DNA from 4 places in the Nonomuraea recticatena genome. Region 1 is predicted to be linked to each of the others. Evidence: riboswitches for the same ligand, from Rfam matches in the RefSeq annotation. Region 1 holds a riboswitch; each other region holds the start of a gene.
What was found. A riboswitch is a leader RNA that binds a small molecule or an ion and turns the genes downstream of it on or off. The one in region 1 is predicted to bind cyclic di-AMP.
Positions count from the first base shown of each region.

Region 2: it holds a riboswitch for cyclic di-AMP, as region 1 does, so the genes downstream of both, ABFX50_RS37690 (hypothetical protein) here and ABFX50_RS19615 (C40 family peptidase) in region 1, are expected to answer to the same signal.
Region 3: it holds a riboswitch for cyclic di-AMP, as region 1 does, so the genes downstream of both, ABFX50_RS07845 (CHAP domain-containing protein) here and ABFX50_RS19615 (C40 family peptidase) in region 1, are expected to answer to the same signal.
Region 4: it holds a riboswitch for cyclic di-AMP, as region 1 does, so the genes downstream of both, ABFX50_RS17950 (C40 family peptidase) here and ABFX50_RS19615 (C40 family peptidase) in region 1, are expected to answer to the same signal.

Region 1 is NZ_BAAATE010000009.1:113,141-118,457, forward strand. It holds gene ABFX50_RS19600 (NADP-dependent oxidoreductase) at 1-30, opposite strand, end outside; gene ABFX50_RS19605 (winged helix-turn-helix transcriptional regulator) at 109-519, shown strand; gene ABFX50_RS19610 (LuxR C-terminal-related transcriptional regulator) at 745-957, shown strand; gene ABFX50_RS19615 (C40 family peptidase) at 963-2,006, opposite strand; cyclic di-AMP (ydaO/yuaA leader) riboswitch at 2,012-2,161, opposite strand; gene ABFX50_RS19620 (amino-acid N-acetyltransferase) at 2,438-3,007, shown strand; gene ABFX50_RS19625 (RDD family protein) at 3,214-4,446, shown strand; gene ABFX50_RS19630 (RDD family protein) at 4,544-5,035, shown strand.
Region 2 is NZ_BAAATE010000028.1:89,843-95,159, forward strand. It holds gene ABFX50_RS37675 (hypothetical protein) at 1-514, shown strand, start outside; gene ABFX50_RS37680 (roadblock/LC7 domain-containing protein) at 544-918, shown strand; gene ABFX50_RS37685 (hypothetical protein) at 943-1,314, shown strand; cyclic di-AMP (ydaO/yuaA leader) riboswitch at 1,598-1,732, shown strand; gene ABFX50_RS37690 (hypothetical protein) at 1,917-2,783, shown strand; gene ABFX50_RS37695 (alpha/beta fold hydrolase) at 2,828-3,700, shown strand; gene ABFX50_RS37700 (DUF4388 domain-containing protein) at 3,657-4,415, opposite strand; gene ABFX50_RS37705 (winged helix-turn-helix transcriptional regulator) at 4,510-4,869, opposite strand; gene ABFX50_RS37710 (NAD(P)-dependent oxidoreductase) at 4,924-5,317, shown strand, end outside.
Region 3 is NZ_BAAATE010000003.1:318,459-323,775, reverse strand. It holds gene ABFX50_RS07860 (SDR family NAD(P)-dependent oxidoreductase) at 1-145, shown strand, start outside; gene ABFX50_RS07855 (ArsR/SmtB family transcription factor) at 242-619, shown strand; gene ABFX50_RS07850 (cation efflux transmembrane domain-containing protein) at 616-1,332, shown strand; gene ABFX50_RS07845 (CHAP domain-containing protein) at 1,424-2,197, opposite strand; cyclic di-AMP (ydaO/yuaA leader) riboswitch at 2,213-2,382, opposite strand; gene ABFX50_RS07840 (ABC transporter substrate-binding protein) at 3,052-4,089, shown strand; gene ABFX50_RS07835 (sugar ABC transporter ATP-binding protein) at 4,089-5,317, shown strand, end outside.
Region 4 is NZ_BAAATE010000008.1:104,237-109,553, forward strand. It holds gene ABFX50_RS17940 (branched-chain amino acid aminotransferase) at 1-134, opposite strand, end outside; gene ABFX50_RS17945 (3-isopropylmalate dehydrogenase) at 297-1,349, opposite strand; cyclic di-AMP (ydaO/yuaA leader) riboswitch at 1,448-1,590, shown strand; gene ABFX50_RS17950 (C40 family peptidase) at 1,651-2,217, shown strand; gene serA (phosphoglycerate dehydrogenase) at 2,821-4,410, opposite strand; gene ABFX50_RS17960 (hypothetical protein) at 4,640-5,317, shown strand, end outside.

The DNA of each region.
Region 1 (5,317 bases):
GCCGCCGATGAGTGCACGCATGGTCGTCATGTCATCGAATCTAGGGAGAGTTACTCTCTTCGGGTAAGAAGGCACCTGGAAGTGCGTAACCAACCGGAGGGAGCCCACATGACGACCGTCACGGCGGCCGCGCGCAGGGCCGAGGCCAAGCGGGCCTATGACGCCTACGTCGCGGCCTGCCCTTCGAGGAAGCTGCTCGACACGCTCAGCGACAAGTGGGTGAGCCTGGTGCTCAACGCGCTGGCCGACGGGTCGAAGCGCTACAGCGACCTGGCGAGGACGATCGCCGGCGTGAGCCAGAAGATGCTCACCCAGACCCTTCGCGGCCTCGAGCGCGATGGCCTGGTCACCAGGACGGTGACGGCGGCGGTGCCGGTGAGGGTCGACTATCGGCTCACGTCGCTCGGAGAGAGCCTGCTTCCGCTCATGGCCGCCATCAAACAGTGGGCGGAGAGTCACATCGAGGACGTGGAGGCGGCTCGCCTCCGTTATGACGCCGATTCTGAGAATTCGCCGTGAAATTCATGAGACGGGCGCATTGCAGTAAGGGTCCTGTGGACGGTTCTCGGCACTCCAGTCGAGGAATGTTCGTCGTATAGAAACGATCAAGTCAATGGCGGTCGTCAAGTATGGAACGAAACGACCTTGACGACCTTTCCAGTATGCGTTTACCTTCTGCGAGACGAGCAGCCTGCTTGAGCCGAAGACGTCTCCGAGTTTGTGCTGTTGGGGGGAGGGCTCCCGATGGATGTGCTCACTGAAGGCGTCGAGCTGAGCCAGGACGACCTGGATCTCCTCGCGCAGTTGGCCAAGGGTGTCACGGTCGACCGCGTGGGGCGGGCCCTGGAGATCAGCGGCCGGACGGTGCGCCGCCGCCTGCGCGGCATCTGCGACAGGATCGGCGTGGCCACGGCGATCGAGGCGGTGGCCTGGGCCGCGCGCCGACGACTGATCTAGGCGCGTCAGTCGGCGATGCGCACGGCCCCGGCGAACGGGCGGTTGCCGATGGCGGCGATGCGGACGACGTCGCCGGTGCGGGGCGCGTGGACCATCATCCCACCGCCGATGTAGATGCCCACGTGGTGCAGGTCGTTGTAGAAGAAGACCAGGTCACCGGGGCGCATCTGCTCGCGCGTGATGTGGGTGCCCGCCGTCCACTGGTCACCCGTGTAGTGCGGCAGGCTGATGCCGACGCGCTGGTAGGCGGCCATCACCAGGCCCGAGCAGTCGTAGGAGTTGGGGCCTTCCGCGCCCCACACGTACGGCTTGAGCTGCTGCGTGAGAGCCCAACGAGCGGCCTCGGCCGCCTTGCCGCTGCCGATGATCGGCAGGTTGACCTTGGTCGCCCTGGTGCCAGGCCGACCGGCCTCGCCGATCGCCCGCTTGAACAGGTTGCTCTCGACCTTGGTCACCAGCGTGGTGATCTTGCTGCGCTTGTCGCCGAGGTCGTCGACGAGCTTCTGCACCTCGGCCAGTCGCGTCTTGGCCGTCGCCTTGGCCCGCTCGGCGGCGGCGATGGAGTCGGCCAGCTCCTTGACCTCCTGGCCCTGCTGCTGCCCGAGGGCGTAGAAGGTGGCGGCTCCGTCAAGGAAGGAGTCAGGGTCGGTGGAGGTGGCGAAGGCCAGGCCGTCGGCGAAGCCGCCGCTCATGTAGGTGCTCTCGGCCAGGAGCGTGGCGCGCGCCCGCTTGGCGGCCAGGTCGGCCTCGCTGGTGGCAAGGATCTTCTTGGCCACCTCAGCGGACTTCTTGACGCTCTTGAGCTTCTCGCGCTGGCCGTTGTACTGCTCGGTCAGCGTCTCGATGTCGTTGTGGAGCTTCTCGACCTGCTGGGAGAGCTCCTTCAGCGTCGGCTTGGGGTCGGCGGCGGCCGAGCCGAGCGGGACGGTGAGAGCCAGGACGGCCATCGCCGCGCCCACGATGGCGAACCGTTTGCGCAGGGCGCCGGGTTCGTGGGGGCGGGCGTGCTTGCCCGCGCTCTTTCCCTCGTGGGTACGCGTGCGCTTCACCAACCGGCTCCTCTCGTTGCCGCCTACCGGGTTAGCTGACGGGTTCGGGCCGGAGCAGCCCTACCGAGCGCGTGCTCGGACTCACCCCATTGGCGGTGCTGGCCGCCGGCGGGTCCCCGGCTCCCCGAGTTGCGGGGATTAGGCGCGTCTCCACGCGTGTGTCGCGTGGGGGACATCGTCGCTGGACACTAGTGCAAGCCAGGTTCCTGCTCAACCAGAACTGCCAATCCCGTAGAGGTTGTGCAACCGAAGCGTCACGGCGTGATCACGTGAAAGCCCGATCTACCAGGGCATTGCAAGAGCTTTGCCCATCTTTATGCGGATTTGTCGGACTGTTACTCTAGCGCTGCAGACGGTGTACGGCTTGCTACAGCGCGTCATGTGACGGTAGTTAAGGATGGGCCGAAACGGGCTGGGTACGCTGGAGGGCCATGGAGCAGGTCGCCGAGCGCACCCCGAAGGACACCGAGATCGTCGTGAGGCGCGCCCGCACGCCCGACGTCAGAGCCATCAGGCGCCTGGTCGACACGTACGCGGGGGCGGGCCCCAGGTTGCTGGAGAAGGCCACCGTCACGCTGTACGAGGACGTCCAGGAGTTCTGGGTCGCCGACCGCGGCGGCGAGGTCGTGGGCTGCGGCGCGCTCCACGTGCTGTGGGAGGACCTGGCGGAAATCCGAACGGTCGCCGTCGACCCCGAATACAGGGGTGCGGGAATCGGTCACCGTATTGTTACCGCACTGGTCGCGACGGCCCGTGACCTGGGTCTGCGCAGGGTCTTCTGCCTGACTTTCGAGGTCGACTTCTTCGCGCGCCATGGCTTCGTCCCGATCGAGGGCGCACCTGTATCACCCGAGGTCTATGCCGAGTTGCTGGCTTCCTACGACGAAGGGATCGCGGAGTTTCTCGATCTTGAACATGTGAAGCCCAACACCCTTGGCAACACCCGCATGTTGCTCCATCTGCCCACGGTTGACTCAGAGGATGACCAAGGGGAAAGGTGATTGTTGATACTCATGTCGATACGTTGGGCAACAGCAAGCATGTGTCCTGACATGTGCCACATGCGCCATCGAAGCGAGGTGACACGGTGAGCACCGGACAGCCGCCGTATCCACAGGACCAGCCTGAAGACAATTCCGCTGGGACTCATGGATACGGTCAGCAGAACGCGGGACGCCAGGGCGACCCCGATCCAGACGCGACGATCGTGGGCTATCGCCAAGACGGCGGCGGCTACGGTCACCAGGGCCAGCAGCAGCCCGACTACGGCCAGCAGGGCTACGGTCAGCAGCCTTACGGCCAGCAACAGCAGCAGGGCTACGGCCAGCAGGGGTACGGCCAGCAGGCCGCCTCCTCCGGTCAGCAGCCAGGCTACGGACAGCCTTCCTACGGCCAGCAGGGCCAGAGCCAGCAGCCCGAGTACGGGCAGCCGGGCTACGGCCAGCAGCAGCCGTCCTACGGGCAGCAGGGCTATGGTCAGCAGGCCGCCTCGGGTCAGCAGCCCGAGTACGGCCAGCCCGGCTACGGCCAGCAGCCCGGTTATGGTCAGCCGAGCCAGCCCGGCTACGGCCAGCAGCAGCCTCCCTCGGGTCAGCAGCCCGGCTACGGGCAGCAGCAGCCGGGCTACGGCCAGCAGCAGCCTTCCTCGGGTCAGCAGCCCGGTTACGGCCAGCAGCAACCGTCCTATGGTCAGCAGCCCGACTACGGCCAGCAGCCCGGTTACGGTCAGCAGCCCCAGCAGGGCTATGGCCAGCAGGGCCAGTCGCAGCCCGGCTACGGGCAGCAGTCGCCCTACGGCCAGCCGCAGGCGTACGGCCAGCAGGGCTACGGTCAGCAGCAGCAGCCGGCCTACGGGCAGCAGCCCGGCTACGGCCAGCCGTACGGCGCGCCCGCGGGGGTGCAGCCTCCCGGCGCTCCCGCTCCGCTCGCCGAGTGGTGGCAGCGGCTGGTCGCCCGCATCATCGACGGTCTGATCATCGGTCTCGCCGGCGTGGTCATCGGGATCGTCCTGGGACTGATCCTGGGCGCGATCCTGATCACCCAGGCCAGCTACGACCTCAACACGGGGACGATCACGCAGCCCTCCGGCTACTGGATCCTCAACGTGATCACCGTGGTGATCGTCACCCTGCTCTACGTCGCCTACGAGTTCTTCCTCACGAAGTCCAAGGGGCAGACCGTCGGCAAGATGGTCATGGGCATCAAGATCACCGAAGTGGGCGCGCCGCTGACCGCGGGCGGGCTCAGGAGCGACGCCGCGCTGAAGCGCGCGGGCGTCACCTGGGGTGGCAACATCCTGGGCGTGCTTCCGTTCAGTCTCGGCGGAGCGCTCGGCGGCCTGCTGATCATCCTGAACGGTGTCTCGCAGTTCTGGGACAAGCCGCTTCAGCAGACCTTCGCCGACAAGGTGGCCAAGACCGTCGTCGTGAAGATCAAGTAAGCGGAATCCTAAAGAATCAGGGGCCGGCTCGACGCCGGCCCCTGTTTTCGCGCGTGGGACCTGTAATCGTGGTCGCCCGCCGTACACAATGGGCGTTATGGTCGCGTCCGGAGCGCCCGCCGTACCCGCCGATTGGTGGGAACGGCTCGCGGCGCGAAGTATTGAGGCGCTGGTCATCGGCGTCTTCTATTACATTCTGTTCATCGCGGCCTGGGGTTTGTTGCGGACTGTAGGGCTTCTCGACAGCTTCGAGGGGCGGCTACCCGGGTTGTTCGCCTGGCTCGTGGTCGGCTCGGGTTATGCGGCCTATGACTGCCTCGCGCATTACCGGCACGGTCGCACCTTCGGTAAGGTGATCATGAAGATTAGGTTGGCGCCCGCTCCCGGCAGGGCGCTGACGAGGGCGGATCTGGCTAAACGGGCGGCCCTCTATCCCGGAGCGATGGTGCTTGTGGGGATTCCGGGCGTCAATCTCCTGGCGGGAATCCTGGCCTTCGCCGTGGGCCTGTCCATCTTGATCGACAGGCCACTCCAGCAGGGCATCCATGACAAGGCGGCGGGTTCGCGGGTGATCAAAGAGGCTCGCTGAAGTGTGCATCCGCCCCAGATCCGGTTTTTTTGGGATTTTCCGGGCGATCGGGTAAGGAGTCTGGAGAGACTGGCATTAGGCTGGGTGTGACACCCCCGCCAGGTAGCGGCCCTCTATGGGGCGCTATGGTCGGGGCGGACTGTGGTCATCAGCCGTCCGTGGGTGTCGACGGCAGCTTGTGCATAAAGGGCTCGTCCCTACAAACCCGAAGAGGCGCCGTGGGGACGGAATGCAGCCGCTGGACATCGTCCAAACCGGGCGGATCCACCGGAGAACCAGACC
Region 2 (5,317 bases), on a different contig from region 1:
CTTCCTGCTCCAGGTCACCGGCTCCAGGCCGAAGTTCAGGCCGGGCGAGCGGCACTGGCTGGGCGGCCAGTGGTTCTTCGAGGTCGAGGCGATCGTCCGCGAGTGCGCCCGCAGGGCCGCGCAGCTGACGGCGATCTGGCCCTCGGCCGAGTTGGACACCGCCCCGGTCTCGCCGGTCAGGCGGCTGCCTGGGCACCGGGTGGTGCTCAGCGACCTGCAGTGGGAGATCCTCATCCACGCCGACAGGGAGGCGACCCCCCTCGAACTGGCCAGACGGCTGGGCAGACCGGGCTACTCGACGCTGCTCGCGGTGCGCAGGCTGGCCGCCGCGGGACTGCTGCACCGTCCCGCCGCCACGGCGCTGCCCCTGCGCGGCGGCCGCCGGGACCACGAGCCGAGGCCGCCGCACGACCCCGACGCTCCCGCGCTGCCTCTCGGGCCGGCGGTGAACGGCGACCCGACCGACCTGAACCTGCTGATCCGGCTGAAGAAGGCGCTGGAGGAGCTGTCGTGAGGTTCCCCTCACTCAGAAGGAGACCACCGGTGGAGCTGCGAGAAGAGGTGCTGAGAGAGATGGTCCTCCTCAGGGAGCGCACCCCCGACATCAGCGGGAGCGTCGCCTGCACGGTCGACGGGCTGCCCGTCGCCTGCGATCTGAACGCGGACAACGCCGAGCAGACCGCGGCGCTCTCCGCCGCCCTGCTCGCGCTGAGCGCGCGCATGGCCGCCATGGCGGGCAAGGGCGCGCTGGAGGAGACGCTCATCTCCGGTACGGCCGGCTTCGCCGCCTTCTATGCGGCGGGCCCCACGATCGTCCTCACAGTCCTGGCCGAGCCCGGAACCAACCTGGGGCTGCTGCGGCTGGAGGGCCGCAAGACGGCGGCGAGCGTGGCCGCCATCGCATCACGCAAGCGGTGACTCACACCCCCGACGGAGGAAAGCATGGCGAGCATGGACGTCTCCCTCAAGGAGATGATGGCGATCGACGGCGCCCTCGGCGCCGTGGTGGTCGACTACGGCAGCGGCATGGCGCTGGGCGCGCTGGGCGGCTCCAAGGACCTGGACCTGCAGGTGGCGGCCGCGGGCAACACCGAGGTGGTCAAGGCCAAGCTGCGCACCATGGAGTCGCTTGGCCTCAAGGACACCATCGAGGACATCCTGATCTCCCTGACCGGGCAGTACCACATCATCAGGCCGATGACCGGCAGGGGCGGGAAGGGACTGTTCCTTTACCTCGCGCTGGACCGCGGGAGGGCCAACCTGGCGATGGCCCGTCACCAGATGCGCGCCATCGAGGAGAAGCTCGAGGTGTGACCCGCGCCTCCCCGTGCCCGCCCTCCGGCGGGCAGGGGGAGGGCTCACAGGCCCTGATTCGTCAGGGAATTTCATGATTTTCTTGGCTAGATCGCATTAATGATCAGAGCGCGCGTATTCCTCTGTTTTTCAGGGGTTTCGGGTGACGCCAACCCGGTTGAATCGTGACGATAAAGGGTAGATCTTCTGCCCGATTCATGGGTTTGCTTTTGCCTTTGGGGTGTTTTGCCCCTAGAGTCCATTGCGTTACCAGCTGGTGACCTTGCCCTTCATCAGGAAGGCAGGCCGGCTGGCGCCGAATCCCGCAGTGCGGGAACCGGGGACCCATCTCATTGGGGTGAATCCGGCCCACGGGCCGGTAGGGCATCTCCACGCCCGAACCCGTCAGCTAACCCGGTAGGCGAGATGGAGAGGACCGAACCCCCATGCACTACCGCCACGCCCCTGTAGCGATGATACCCGCCGCCTGCTGAGCGGCCCCTTTACTTCCCCCTTCCTTCCTCCGCGCTCCGCGTAGCGTCCGTTCGGCCTGTGCCCGGCTACGCCTTTCGCTGATCTCACTTTGAGCGCGGCATTCCCATTGCCTCAAACAAAGGACTTTCATGACCGCCCGCTTCGGCATGCGCGTTTCCGCTCTGCTCGTCACCACCGCCATCACCGTCGGCGCCGGCGCCGCCACCGCTTTCGCCGAGCCCACCGCCCCCGACATCAGCCAGGCCACCGAGCAGCGGACCCTCCTCAAGGGATCCACCACCGCCTCCTACTACTGGGACGACGCCTCCGGCCGCGCCGGTGACACCGGCCTGCCTGCCAGCGGCATCTCGATGCGCAAGGGCCTGGCCGCCAGCCCGAGCTGGCCCCTCATGACCGAGGGCTACGTCGTCTACAAGGGCAAGAAGGCCCCCTTCTTCGTCGGTGACCGCGGTCCCGGCGCCCCCTCGAACAACGGCATCATGCTCGACCTCGACGCCAAGACCTTCGCCGACCTGACCGGCGGCACCTTCAACTCCAGCACGCTGGGCGTGGACGGCAACGGCGGACAGGGCCACATCAAGGTCCAGTACGTCATCACCAAGTGGGGCAACGGCGTGGGCAAGAAGAACCACCCCGTCGCCTTCTCCACCGGCGCGTGGGGCCGCAAGGACACCAACCCGGCCAAGCCTCCGGTGGACGTCCTCGCCGTCGCGGCCAAGAAGAAGGCCGCCGAGGAGAAGAAGGCCGAGGCCGCGAAGGTGGCCGCGCTGAAGGAGAAGGCCGAGCAGGTCGAGGAGCCCAAGGAGGCCGGCAAGGCCGCGGCCATCGCGCCCGCCTCGCTGAACACCGACGCCACCGCTGCGACCACCGCCGCCGAGACCACGTCCGACACCTCCCGCACCGGCACCGCGCTCGCCCTCGTCGGCGGCCTCGCGGTCGTGGGCGGAGTCGGCTACCTGGGCCGCGGCCGGATCCGCAGGGCCGTCCGCCGCTAGGACGGCCTTGCCGTCATGCGGAACAGAATGTCATTCTGTTCCGCATGACGCTCATGGCGAAGAGCAACGGCATCGAGATCGCCTACGACAGCTTCGGCACCCCCGGTGACCGACCGCTCCTGCTGATCATGGGGCTGGGCTCGCAGCTCGTTCACTGGGACGAGGAGTTCTGCGAGCTCCTCGCCGCGAGGGGCCACCACGTCGTCCGTTACGACAACCGCGACGTGGGGCTCTCCACCCATCTCACCGAGGCGGGAGTGCCCGAGCTCGTCCCCAGTGCGGCCGCGCCCTACCTGCTGAGTGACATGGCAGACGACGCGGCCGGTCTCATGGACGCGCTCGGCTGGCCTGCCGCCCACGTGCTGGGCGTCTCCATGGGCGGCATGATCGCCCAGGCGCTCGCCATCGGCCATCCCGACCGGGTGCTCTCGCTCACCTCGATCATGTCCACGCCCGGGCCCGACGTGGGACCGCCCACCCCCGAGGCGATGGCCGCGCTGTTCTCACCGCCCGCTCCCGACAGGCAGACCGCCGTCGAGCGGGCGCTCGAGGTCTGGGCGGTGATCGGCTCACCCGGCTACGAGATGGACCGCGAGCGCATCGCGAAGGTCGCGGGCCTGGCCTACGACCGCGCCTACGACCCCGCGGGGACCGCCCGCCAGCTCGCCGCGATCCTCGCCTCCGGTGACCGTACCGAGGGGCTGGGCGGGCTCACGATGCCCGCACTGGTGATCCACGGCGAGGCCGACCCGCTGGTGCAGATCGCGGGCGGCAGGGCCACCGCGGCCGCCATCCCCGGCGCCACGCTGCTCACCTACCCCGGCATGGGCCACGACCTGCCCCGCCCGCTGTGGGAGGAGATCATGGACGCGGTCACAGCTGTTCAAGGCCGGCCTTCAGCCGCAACAGCAGGCTGAGCTCGGCGGGCTCGTGGCGCACGTCGGTGCCTGGCGGCTTGGCCGAGCGCCTCGGCAGGGCGGGCGCGCGCCTCGGCTTGACCAGAAGGTCGGCCGCCGCCAGCTCCCTCACCGCCAGCAGGACGGTGAAGGCCGTCCTGTCGAGCCTTCTGGCCAGTTCGAGCGGGGTGGCGGCGCCGTCGGCGTGCACGAGCACCTCCCACTGGCGGTCGGTCAGCGAGACCCGCTCGCCCGGCAGCCGTGGGACGGGGACCACGGGCGCGGCGTCGAGCTCGTCCGAAGGCCAGACCTGGTCGAGCTCCGCTGTCCTGCGCCCGCACTCCTCGATCAGTTCGCCGACCTCGAAGTGCCAGTGGGGGCCCAGCCAGTGGCGCTCGCTCGGGCGGAACTTCGGCCGCGCGTGGTCGAGCCCGAACAGCAGCAGGGCCGAGTCGAGCACGGTCCTGCGCAGGGCTTCGGCCAGCTCCTCGCGGGTCAGCAGGCCCTCGCTGAACAGCGGCTCGCCGCCCTCGCGCCTGGCCACGGCGCGCTCCATGTCGGCGGTGCTCACCCTGCCGCCACTGGTCAGGAGCTCCTCGACGCCCGGCGTCTCGGCGCTCTCCATGTAGGTCACCTTGCCTTCGAGCAGGTAGACCACCCCGGATCTGCCCACGCGCAGGGCACCCGACGAGCAGACCCCCGCCAGCCCGGTGAGGAGGCTCTCCAGCGGACGCACCGAGCCAGGCTATGAAGGCTTCGGCCGCGCCGGAAGAGGGGGGTAGAGGATATGTTCCTCTCGGGAGGGGAAAAGGCTCACCGTATAGAAAAGATCACTGTGCGTGATCGATGGCCTCGCGGCTCCCCACGATGCGCCCGACGTTCTGCTCGGCCCAGCGCGTGACGGCGGCGACAGGCTCGTGCAGCGAGCGTCCGAGCTCGCTGAGGGTGTACTCCACCCTGGGTGGCACCTCGGCGAAGACCTTCCTGGTCAGCAATCCGTCGTACTCCATGGCGCGCAGCGTCTGGGTCAGCACCTTCGGGGTGACGCCGCCGACGCGCCTGCGCAGCTCGGTGAAGCGCATCGGTCCTTCGGCCAGGCTCAGCAGCACCAGCACCGACCATTTGTCGCCGATGCGGTCGAGAACCAACCTTGTCGGGCAGTTCGGGTCGAAAGCATCGCCAGTATCCATAAGGTACCTATAGCACGGTGAAGTAATCGGTATCAAACGGATACCATCGAGGTCATGAAGATCCTACTTTTCGGCGCCACCGGCATGATCGGTCAGCGCATCGCGGCGGAGCTGGGCAATCGCGGTCACCAGGTCACAGGAATGAGCAGGTCGGGCCCGGTCAAGGGTGACGTGGCGCAGGCGGGCGAGCTCGCCAGGGGCTACGACGTGGTGGTCTCCGCCATCGCCCCGCCGCGCGACGGCTCCGAGCCCGAGGCGCCCTTCCTGGCCGCGAACAGGGCCCTCATCGACGGCGTCCGCGCGGCGGGCGTGAGGCGGCTGCTCACGGTGGGCGGCGCGGGCGGCCTCGAGGTCGCGCCGGGCGTCAGCCTCGTCGACACGCCCGGCTTCCCCGAGATCTACAAAAAGGAGTCCCTCGCGGCGCGGGCCGTCTACGAGCAGCTCTACC
Region 3 (5,317 bases), on a different contig from region 1:
GTACGAGCGTGACCACATCCCGCTCGGGCGCGCCGGGTTCGCGGAGGAGGTCGCGGCGGGGTACGCCTTCCTGGCCTCCGACGACGCGGCGTTCGTCCACGGCACCGAGCTGGTCATCGACGGCGGCCAGCTGGCGATCATGTGATGGACCCGCGGCCCAGGCGTCGCCGGACGGTGCGATCGCCGGTCGCGACCGCCTCACCCTTGCCAAGTCATCGTCCGTAAGAGCTATCATCGCTCTATGGCGATCAATGAAGCCGGCCGGTGTGTGAGCGCCGACATCGCGGCAGGACTGCCGCCCGCAGCGGCGCTGTTCCACTCCCTGGCCGATGAGACCCGACTGCGCATCGTGGCCAGACTGGCCCGGGGCGAGGCGCGGGTGGTGGATCTGACCGGCGAGCTCGGGCTGGCGCAGTCCACCGTCTCCAAACACCTGGCCTGTCTTCGCGACTGCGGCCTCGTCGACTTCCGCGCCGAAGGACGGCAGTCGTTCTACTCGCTGACCCGGCCAGAGCTGATGGACCTGCTCGCCTCGGCCGAGCAGCTCCTGTCCGCCACCGGCCACGCGGTCGCCCTGTGCCCGATGCCCGGCCTGGCGGCGCAGCCGAGGCCGTCGTGACCGCGCTGAACACGCCGGGCCTCGGGCCGTCCGCCGACCGGCGCGAGGCGCTACGGCGCCGCATCCGCCTGCTGGTCGCCGCAACGATCACCTACAACGTGATCGAGGCCGCGGTGGCCATCACCGCGGGCACCGTCGCCTCCTCCGCCGCGCTGGTCGGCTTCGGCCTCGACTCGATCGTGGAGGTCGCCTCGGCCGCCGCGGTGGCATGGCAGTTCTCCGGCGCCGACCACGAAAAGCGTGAGAGGACGGCCCTGCGCGTCATCGCGCTGTCGTTCTTCGCCCTGGCCGCCTACGTCACCTTCGACGCCGTACGCGCCCTGCTCGGCACCGGCGAGGCCGACCACTCCACGCCCGGCCTGATTCTGGCCGGGCTCAGCCTGGTCGTCATGCCCTTCCTGTCGGCCGCCCAGCGGCGCGCCGGTCGCGAGCTCGGCTCCGCCTCGGCCGTGGCCGACTCCAAGCAGACGCTGCTGTGCACCTACCTGTCGGCGGTGCTCCTGGTCGGGCTTGCGCTCAACAGCCTGTTCGGCTGGTCATGGGCCGACCCCGTCGCCGCCCTCCTGATCGCCGCCGTGGCGGTCAAGGAGGGTCGTGAAGCCTGGCGCGGGGAGGCCTGCTGCGCCCCGCAGCCGCTCGCCACCGACCTCTCGGCCCCGGATTCGGCCGGGTGCGCCGACGGCTGCTGCCCGAACGAGCGGAAGGGCGACTGATGCCCTGCTGTCGAACTGAGACACCCCCGCCCGTCCGCCAGGCCGGGAGCTCTCTCCGGCCGAGCCGCACGGCTCGGCCGGAGAGCCTCCTCTACGCGAACAGGTCCCTGCTCCACCCGGATGCCCGGTGGCTTCGGCCACCGCCGCCCACCGCGTGGGCCGGTCGCCTGTCCCTGACGCGCTTGACCGCCAGAGCGGTGCACAGCAGCGCGACAAGCACGGCGGCCGAAGCGGTCGCGTCCTGAACCTGGGGCAGCTCGGAGGTCACACCGGCGAACGGCTGCCGGGCGGATACGGAGACGTGCTGCACCGCCGAGGCCTTCATCGGGGGCTCGGAAGCGCCGCCGACGGCCGCGCTCTCCACCTGCTCGGAGGCGCTCTCCACACGCGTGCCGAGGTTCTCCTGCACCTTCCTGGGGAGGCCGTAGCCGACGATCTTGCTCGGGTCGCGCTCCTTGCGCTTGAGCCAGACACGGTCGGCGTTGCCCTCGATCGTGAAGACCTTGGCTCCGTCCACCTTCTCGACGATTCCGACATGGTCGATGCCTTCGACGCTGTCCCCGCCGGACCAGTCGAAGAAGACGATGGCGCCCGGTTCGGGCTCCTCGCTCCACGCGTCCTGCTGTCTGAACCATTTCGCGTGGTCGACGGTGTAGGCGAACTCTCCGACGTACTCCTCGACACCGGCCTGGTGGGCCGCCCAGGTGACGAACATGTCGCACCAGGGCGCGGTCTTGAAGTAGGAGTCGCTCTTGTCCACGTTGGCGTAGTACCACTCGCCGAACTTGGTGTAGCCGTTGCTCTGTTCCCGGTAGCCGAGATCCCTTTGGGCAGCGTCGAGCAGCCCGTCCACGATGGATGGCATGAGGTTGGGGGAATGACCTTTCTCCTTGACCGCCTACCGGGTTAGCTGACGGGTTCGGGCCAGGAGTCGCCCTACCACCACGCATGGTGGATTCACCCCGGGCGTGGATCGCTCCACACCAAGTGGGTCCCCGGTTCCCATGACGGGACGTGCCCGTCACCGATGGGATTCGGCGGCCGACCGGCCGCCCTCGGGGGTGAAGGCAAGTCGCCGATCAGACGTTGCGATGTGGCAAGAAGGTAGCGATTACTTGAACAAACCGCACCATTCCGGTCAAAAGATTTACCTTGCGCTGGTTTGAACAGCCATCGAGCACACCTGGTTTTTGCCCTCGCCAGCCCTCCCCCCGCGAGATCGCGTCAGGCCGACTCGCGGCCATCGAGAGCGACCAGCCGCAGCTCAGAGCGGCTCCGGTCGTCCGCAGCGCGATCACCATGAGACCGGCTGCACGATCGCCTGCAGGGAGCCGGGCCCGTTGGGGAGATCGGAACACCGGATCTCCAGAACGCCGGCCTGGACGATCGCGAAGGAGGTGGCGTTTCTCGCCCGAGGTCGGGGCCCGCTGCGGCCCGAGGGGCGATCCGCGAGGGAGCGAGTCGTCGCTACGGGCTCGTCGGTCATGGAGCCGGCGATGACAGGGTCGCCGCGAGTAATGAGTTCTTTTCCTTTCACATGTTTCCACCGGGACACTTCCAGGGCTTTGCTGGAAGCGACCGATGGTTGTGAGTTTTTGTTGAATGAAGAGTTCTCCATGGGTGCGCCCCCGACCGCTGTCCGCGCTCGTCGTCAAGGTTCGCGACCGAGCGTGAAAGCCCTTTGAGGCGCCCATAGGGAGGGCAGTTCAGGAGGCCGTCATGGCTCGCTCACGTATCGTCTTCTCGCTCTCACTCGTCCTGGCCATCGCGCTGGTGGCGCTGGTGCTCGGGGTGGTGGGAGGCCGGGCGACGAGTTCGGCCAGCCAGGCGACCGGCGGAGGCTCGGGCGGGGCGGCGAGCGGCAAGAAGATCGACGTGGTCATCAAGGCGAGTGACTCCTCGTTCTGGCAGACCATGATCGCCGGAGCGAAGCAGGCAGGCGGCGACTTCGGCATCAAGGTGAGCACCTTCGGCCCCACGTCCGAGACCAACATCGACCAGCAGGTCCAACTGGTGGAGAACTCCATCTCCAGGGGCGTCGACGGGCTGGTCATCGCGCCCAACTCCTCCAGCGCCCTGAACTCGGCGATCGACAGGGCGCGCAAGGCGGGTCTCAAGGTCATCACCGTGGACAGCCGCGTGACCACCGCCTCTGAGGGGTTCATCGGCACCGACAACCTCAAGGCCGGGATGCAGGCAGGCAAGCGGATGTGCGAGCTGCTCAAGGCGCAGAACAAGACGAGCGGGAGCGTCATGATCGAGTCTTCCGTCGCCGGCATCCAGTCACTGGTCGACAGGGACGCCGGCTTCAAGCAGGGCCTCGCGCTGAACTGCCCGCAGGTCAAGGTGACGCTGCAGCGCTTCAACAACAACGACATCAACACCGCGGCGTCGCAGGTCAACGACGCGCTGACCGCCAACCCCGACCTGGCGGGGGTGTTCGCGGACAACAACACCTCAGGGGTCGGCGCGGCCAGGGCGATCCAGGACAACAACGCCAGCGAGACCGTCCCCGTCGTGGCGTTCGACTCCGACCCGCAGGAGAACGCCGCGCTCGCCGCGGGCACCATCGACGCGCTGGTGGTGCAGAACCCGTACTTCTTCGGCTACCAGGGGGTCCTGGCCGCGGGGATGGCCACGGTCAACCGCATCCCGCCGCGTGACATCGACCCTGGGGCGGTCGTGGCGGACAAGAAGAACATGAGCGAGCCCGACGTGAAGCAGCTGCTCAACCCGCCGACGATGAAGGCGGAGTGATGGTCCAGGCCGTGGTGGAACTGCAGGGCGTCTCCAAGGCCTTCGGCCCTGTCCAGGCGCTGAGCGACGTCTCGCTCAGCCTGGTCCCCGGTCAGGTGAACTGCCTGGCGGGGGAGAACGGCGCGGGCAAGTCGACCCTGATCCGGGTGCTGACGGGCGCGCTGCGCAGGGACAGCGGCAGCTACGAGATCGAGGGGCACCCCGTCACCGCGCCGACCCCCGCGTCGGTGCGCGCGGCCGGCGTGCAGGCCGTCTACCAGGAGCTCAGCCTGCTCCCCCACCTGTCGGTCGCGGAGAACCTGTTCATGGGCCGCCTCCCCTCGCGTACCGGGATCATCGCAAGGAACCGGCTGCGCACCCGGGCCAGGCAGGCCCTCGACGAGGTAGGGCTGACGGACCTCAGCCCGGACGCGATCGTGGAGCGGCTCCCCGCGGCCACGCGCCAGCTCGTGGAGATCGCCAAGGTGCTGACCGCGGACTCCGTCAAGGTGATCGTGTTCGACGAGCCGACCACGGCGCTCACCGAGGCGGAGTCGGCGCGGCTCCTCGAGCACATCCTGAGGCTGCGTGAGCGCGGCATAGCGATGCTCTACGTGACCCACCGCCTCGAGGAGATGTTCGAGATCGGCGACTGGGTGACCGTGCTGCGGGACGGGAGCCTGTCCGAGACGGGGCCGATCAGCAACTACGACGAGGACCGGCTGATCACCGCGATGGTCGGCAGGGAGATCAGCTCCCTCTATCCGGAGACCCACCGGCACGCGGGAACGCCCGCGCTGCGGGTCACGGGACTGCGCAGGTTCGAGAGCTCGCCGAGCATCGACCTCCACGTCGGAGCAGGGGAGATCCTCGGCATCGGCGGGTTGCTCGGCTCGGGGCGGAGCGGTCTGCTGCTGTCCGTCTTCGGGGCCGCTCCTGTCGTGGCCGGTGAGCTGGAGGTCGACGGCAAGCCCGTGAAACCGTCCGGTCCACGCGCGATGATGAACGCCGGGGTGGGACTGCTCACCGAGGACCGGAAGGTGCTGGGACTGCTGCCGGAGCTCTCGATCCGGGAGAACGTCACCATCGCCAGCCTGCGCAGCGGCTCCCGCCGCGGGCTGCTGCCCGGCCGCGAGCAGGTCGAGGAGGCGGACCGGCTGCTCGACAGCCTGCGGCTGCGGGCCGGTTCCTACGACCAGCCGGTGTCGACGCTGTCGGGCGGCAACCAGCAGAAGGTCCTGCTCGCCCG
Region 4 (5,317 bases), on a different contig from region 1:
TAGTCGATCGAGATCATGTGGTCGGTGAAGACCTGCCCGAACCCCGGACTCGCCAGTACCTGCTCACGCTCTGCCGCAGTGCGAGCGTGGTCGGAGAGCTGCACATCGAAGCTGAGCTTCTGAGCGGTGGTCATGACGGAAATCCTTCTCTTTTCGCGAGATTTGCCCTGAGTCCATTTTGCGCTGGACCGGGTAACGGGAACCTACAGCAAACGCCTGGCGGTTCTCGCTGGCCGCCAGGCGTCAATGAAGCACCGGCGGCTGCGAGGCCGCCGGGCTGGGGGTGCACACGGCGGTCAGGCGCCGCCGGATACTCGTGCGGTGATGTCGTCACCGATCTCGTGCGTGGTGCGGCCGGCCCATCCGGCCAGGCGCTCCACGATGTCGTCGGCGACGGCCTGCTCGACGCGGGCCGCCTCCTCGGTCAGGCCGAGGTGGTCGAGCATCATGGCGACCGACAGGATGGTGGCCGTCGGGTCGGCCTTGCCCTGGCCCGCGATGTCGGGGGCGCTGCCGTGGACCGGCTCGAACATGCTGGGCGCGGTGCGGTCGGGGTTGATGTTGCCGCTGGCGGCCAGGCCGATGCCACCGGCGATGGCGGCGCCGATGTCGGTGATGATGTCGCCGAAGAGGTTGTCGGTGACGATCACGTCGAAGCGCTCGGGCTGGTTGACGAAGAACATCGAGGCCGCGTCGATGTGCTGGTAGTCGGTGGTGACCTCGGGGAACTCGGGCGCGATCCTGTTGACCGTGCGCTGCCACAGGTCGCCCGCGTAGGTGAGCACGTTGGTCTTGTGGACCAGCGTGAGCTTCTTGCGCGGCCGCTCGGCGGCCCTGGCGAAGGCGTAGCGGACCACGCGCTCGACGCCGAAGGCGGTGTTGAGCGACTCCTGGGTGGCGATCTCGTGGGGAGTGCCGCGGCGCAGGACGCCACCGGCTCCCGCGTAGAGGCTCTCGGTGCCCTCGCGGACGACGACCATGTCGATGTCGCCAGGGAGGGTGTCGGCCAGCGGGGTCTCCACGCCGGGGAAGAGCTTGACCGGGCGCAGGTTGACGTAGTGGTCGAGCTCGAAACGCAGGCGGAGCAGGAGTTCACGCTCGAGGATGCCCGGCGGCACGCTGGGGTCGCCGATGGCGCCGAGCAGGATGGCGTCGTAGCCGCGCAGCTCCTGCAGGACCTCGTCGCTCAGGGTCTCCCCGGTGGCGTGGTAGCGGGTGGCGCCCAGATCGTAGTGCGTGGACTCGATCTTGACGCCGACCGCCTCGAGGACCTTGAGCCCTTCGGTGACGACCTCGGTGCCGATCCCGTCGCCGGGGATGACGGCCAGACGAATGTTGCGCGACTCCATGGGCGGTACCTTACCGGCTCGTCTCGATGGACGAACACTCATCTCACTTGTCGGACGTCCAGTTTTGTCCTGTTTGCGGTGCTTTGACCCTTTCGTTAGAGTCCGTGCTGCCTAATCCGTTGCGGAGTGCACGGAGCCGGGGACCCATTTCCCCCTGGGGCGAATCGGTGTCCCCACACCGTAGGGCGGCTTCCACGCCCGAGCCCGTCAGCTAACCCGGTCGGCCACGTGGAAGGACAGTCCCCTGTCTCGCATCACCACGACCGCGGTCCTCTGCGGTCTTCTCGCCGCAGGAGCCCTCGTGACGGCATCCCCCGCCGTCGCGGACACCACCGGCTCCGACACCCCCTCGAGCTCCGCCACCGGCAAGGGCTCGGCGAGCAGCATCACCGGCGCCGACGTCAAGAAGGCGCGAATCAGCGAACAATCCACCCCCGCCTGGCGGGTCGCCCTCAAGTTCGCGCTGGCCAAGCGCGGCACGCCGTACGTCTGGGGCGGCACGGGCTCCGGCGGCTACGACTGCTCGGGCCTGATGCTCAAGGCCTACGAGAAGGCGGGCATCGAACTGCCCAGGGTGGCCGCCGACCAGTACCGGGCCTTCTCGAGGAAGATCTCGTGGGACAACCTCAAGCCCGGCGACCTGGTCTTCTTCAGCGGCCTCGGCCATGTGGGCATGATCTCCAGGCCGGGACACATGGTGCACGCACCCCGCTCGGGTGACGTGGTGAAGGAGGAGAAGCTCAGCGCCTGGCGACGGCAGGCGTTCGTCGGCGCGGTGCGTCCAGACCCCAAGGGTGTGGCGCTCGCGATGAAGCAGGCCAAGGCCAAGCAGGAACCCGCCCCCGCGATGCTGACCGCCACCCTGTAGGCGGCGGCACGCCCGTACGAGGCCGTCCCCTCGCGCTCCCGCCACCACGGCAGGCGCGGGGGGACGACTGCGCTTTCGCGGAGAGTGTCAGCGGTGGGGTCGCCCCGGTGGAGCAGGGGGACCTCCACCGGAACGGCCCGGCTCAGCGAGGGGAGGGGGAACCGCCGTTGTCCCTGCGGTCCAGCGCGGTCTGGACGGCCTCCGCCGCCTCTTCCTCATGCTCTTCCGCACGGTTCCATGGGTACATGTCGTACACGTGACTCATCTCATTTCGCGGACGCGTATGAATCGGACGTCGGACTCCGGTCGCGAATCCGACCGGGCCTGAGCTCGTGCGGTCCGGGTCACGGACCGGACGAAGGGGACTTAAGGCCGACACAACGCCGCTCACCGCGACGGGTCGTCGACCTGCCCTAACAGGCCCCGTCGCGGCAGGTAATAAGTACGAGTACCCAGCGCATTACTTCAAAAGTACCTGGCACGGTCCAGACTGTCTCGTAGGACGTCCGAATATCTCACGATATGAGACATCGGTGACAGTCGCCCCCGAACGCGCGAACGCCCTCCCGCGGTGCGCGGGAGGGCGTTCCATGCGAGACGGGGTCAGTCGGTCAGGTCGACCGAGCGGCCGCTGTCCGCGCCGATCTCTGCCACGATCTGGTCGACCACGTCGGCGGGGATCGCCGAGTCGACGGTCAGGGCGATGAGCGCCTTGCCGCCCTTGACGTCGCGCGCCACCTGCATCGAGGCGATGTTGATGCCGTGCTCGCCCAGCAGCCTGCCGACGACGCCGACGATGCCGGGACGGTCGGTGTAGGTGAGGAAGGCCAGGTGGTCGGTCGGCTCGATCTCCATCTCGTAGCCGTTGACCTCGACGATCTTGGTGACCTGACGCGGGCCCGAGAGCGTTCCCGACACCGAGACGGTACGGCCGTCGGCCAGCACGCCGCGGACGCTGACGACGTTCCTCCAGTCGGGGCTCTCCGAGCTGGTGATCAGCTCGACCGTCAGGCCGCGCTCCTTGGCCAGGAGGGGGGCGTTGACATAGGTGACCGCGTCCTCGATGACGTCGGTGAAGACGCCCTTGAGCGCGGCCAGCTCCAGCACCCGCACGTCCTGGCTGGCGATCTCGCCGCGGACCTCGACGTCGAGCTTGGTGGCGGTCTCACCGGCCAGCGCGGTGAAGACGCGGCCCAGCTTCTCGGCGAGCGGCAGGCCGGGCTTGACCTCCTCGGCCACGGCGCCGCCCTGGACGTTCACCGCGTCGGGCACGAACTCACCGGCGAGCGCGAGCTTGACGCTGCGCGCGACCTGGGTGCCGGCCTTCTCCTGCGCCTCGTGGGTGGAGGCGCCGAGGTGCGGGGTGACGACGACCTGGTCCAGCTCGAACAGCGGGCTGTCGGTGCAGGGCTCCTTGGCGAAGACGTCGAGACCCGCGCCCGCGACACGACCCTCCTTGATCGCGGAGTAGAGGGCGCCCTCGTCCACGATGCCGCCGCGCGCCACGTTGACGATCCGCACCGACGGCTTGACCTCGTGCAGCTCCTTGTCGCCGATGAGACCGAGGGTCTCCTTCGACTTGGGCAGGTGCACGGTGATGAAGTCGGCGGTCTTGAGGGCCTCCTCGAGGCTGACCAGCCTGACGCCCATGGCCGCGGCGCGCGCCGGCGGCAGGTAGGGGTCGTAGGCGATCAGCTCGACGCCGAACGGCTGCAGGCGCTGCGCGACCAGCTGGCCGATCTTGCCGAGGCCGAGGATGGCGACGATCTTCTCGTCCAGCTCGACGCCGGTGTACTTGGAGCGCTTCCACTCACCGTTCTTGAGCGCGGCGTGCGCCTGGGCGGTGTTGCGGGCGCTGGCCAGGATGAGCGCGACGGTCTGCTCGGCGGCGCTGGTGATGTTGGAGGTCGGCGCGTTGACGACCATGACACCGGCCTTGGTGGCCGCCTCGACGTCGACGTTGTCCAGGCCGACGCCCGCGCGCGCGACGACGCGCAGCTTCGGGGCGGCGGCGATGGCCTCGGCGTCCACCTGGGTGGCGGAGCGGACGATGAGCGCGTCCACGTCGGCGAGCGCGGGCAGGAGCTGGGAGCGGTCGGCACCGTCGGTGTGGCGGACCTCGAAGTCCGCACCAAGCACGGCGAGACCTGCTTCCGACAGCTCCTCTGCGACCAGAACGACGGGCTTGTTCACAGGTGGATCCTTAAGGGGTCATGCGACGGGCTGAGGGACACGGCAGCGGGCCCCTCGGATCCCTCAGAGTCTATCCGGCCTTGTGAACGCATTCACGAGGGTCTCAGGATCTGGGCGTGTTACCCAGCAGCCGAGCGAGTCATCCCAACCCGAGCCAACTTTGTCTTGATCGGGAGATTTATTCGCTATTAGCCTGATAAGCCGTGGGCTACTACCTATCGTTCACCCTATGAGCATCGGGAACCCCGCTCTCGCCGACGTGCTCGCCCAGCATGGCAGTCCGCACCTGCTGCTGGCCGCACTCGCCGATGGGGGAATCCTGGTGGCCGTGCGCTCTGACCGCTCGGTCGTCCTGGGCACCACCCAGGTCGGCGACCGCGTGCTGCTCGGTTACACAGGCCCCCAGACCTACGCGCGCCACCGGGGTGGCCACTCGCTGTCGGCCTGCGACGCCGACACCATCCTCGACATCCAGCGCGTCACGGGCGTGCGGGAGATCGTGATCGACGCCGCAGGACCTGCCGCGGCAGCCGTTCCGATCGAGGATCTCCAGCGCTTCCTGGCATCCACACGGACTGGACCCCAGCCCGTGCTGTCAGGGGCGATGCCCACGGCGTACGCGACGGGCGCCATGGCCGCGGTCTCGCAGGGAGCGGCGGTGATGCACGGCGCGCCGCCGGCGCCGCCACCCGTGCGCTCCGTGCCTGCCGCGCCGCAGTCGTGGATCCCCGCGCCCCGTCCCCATCTGTCGGGCCCCATGCAGCAGGTGGATCCCGGCTACCGCCGCTGCACCCATCCGATCCTGCCCGCGCTGCGCGGGGCGATCGCGCTCCTGCTCGTCGACTATCCGCTGGTCCATCACGTGTGGATCTCCGAGGCGCGCACGGCCTCGGGGGCTCCAGGGATC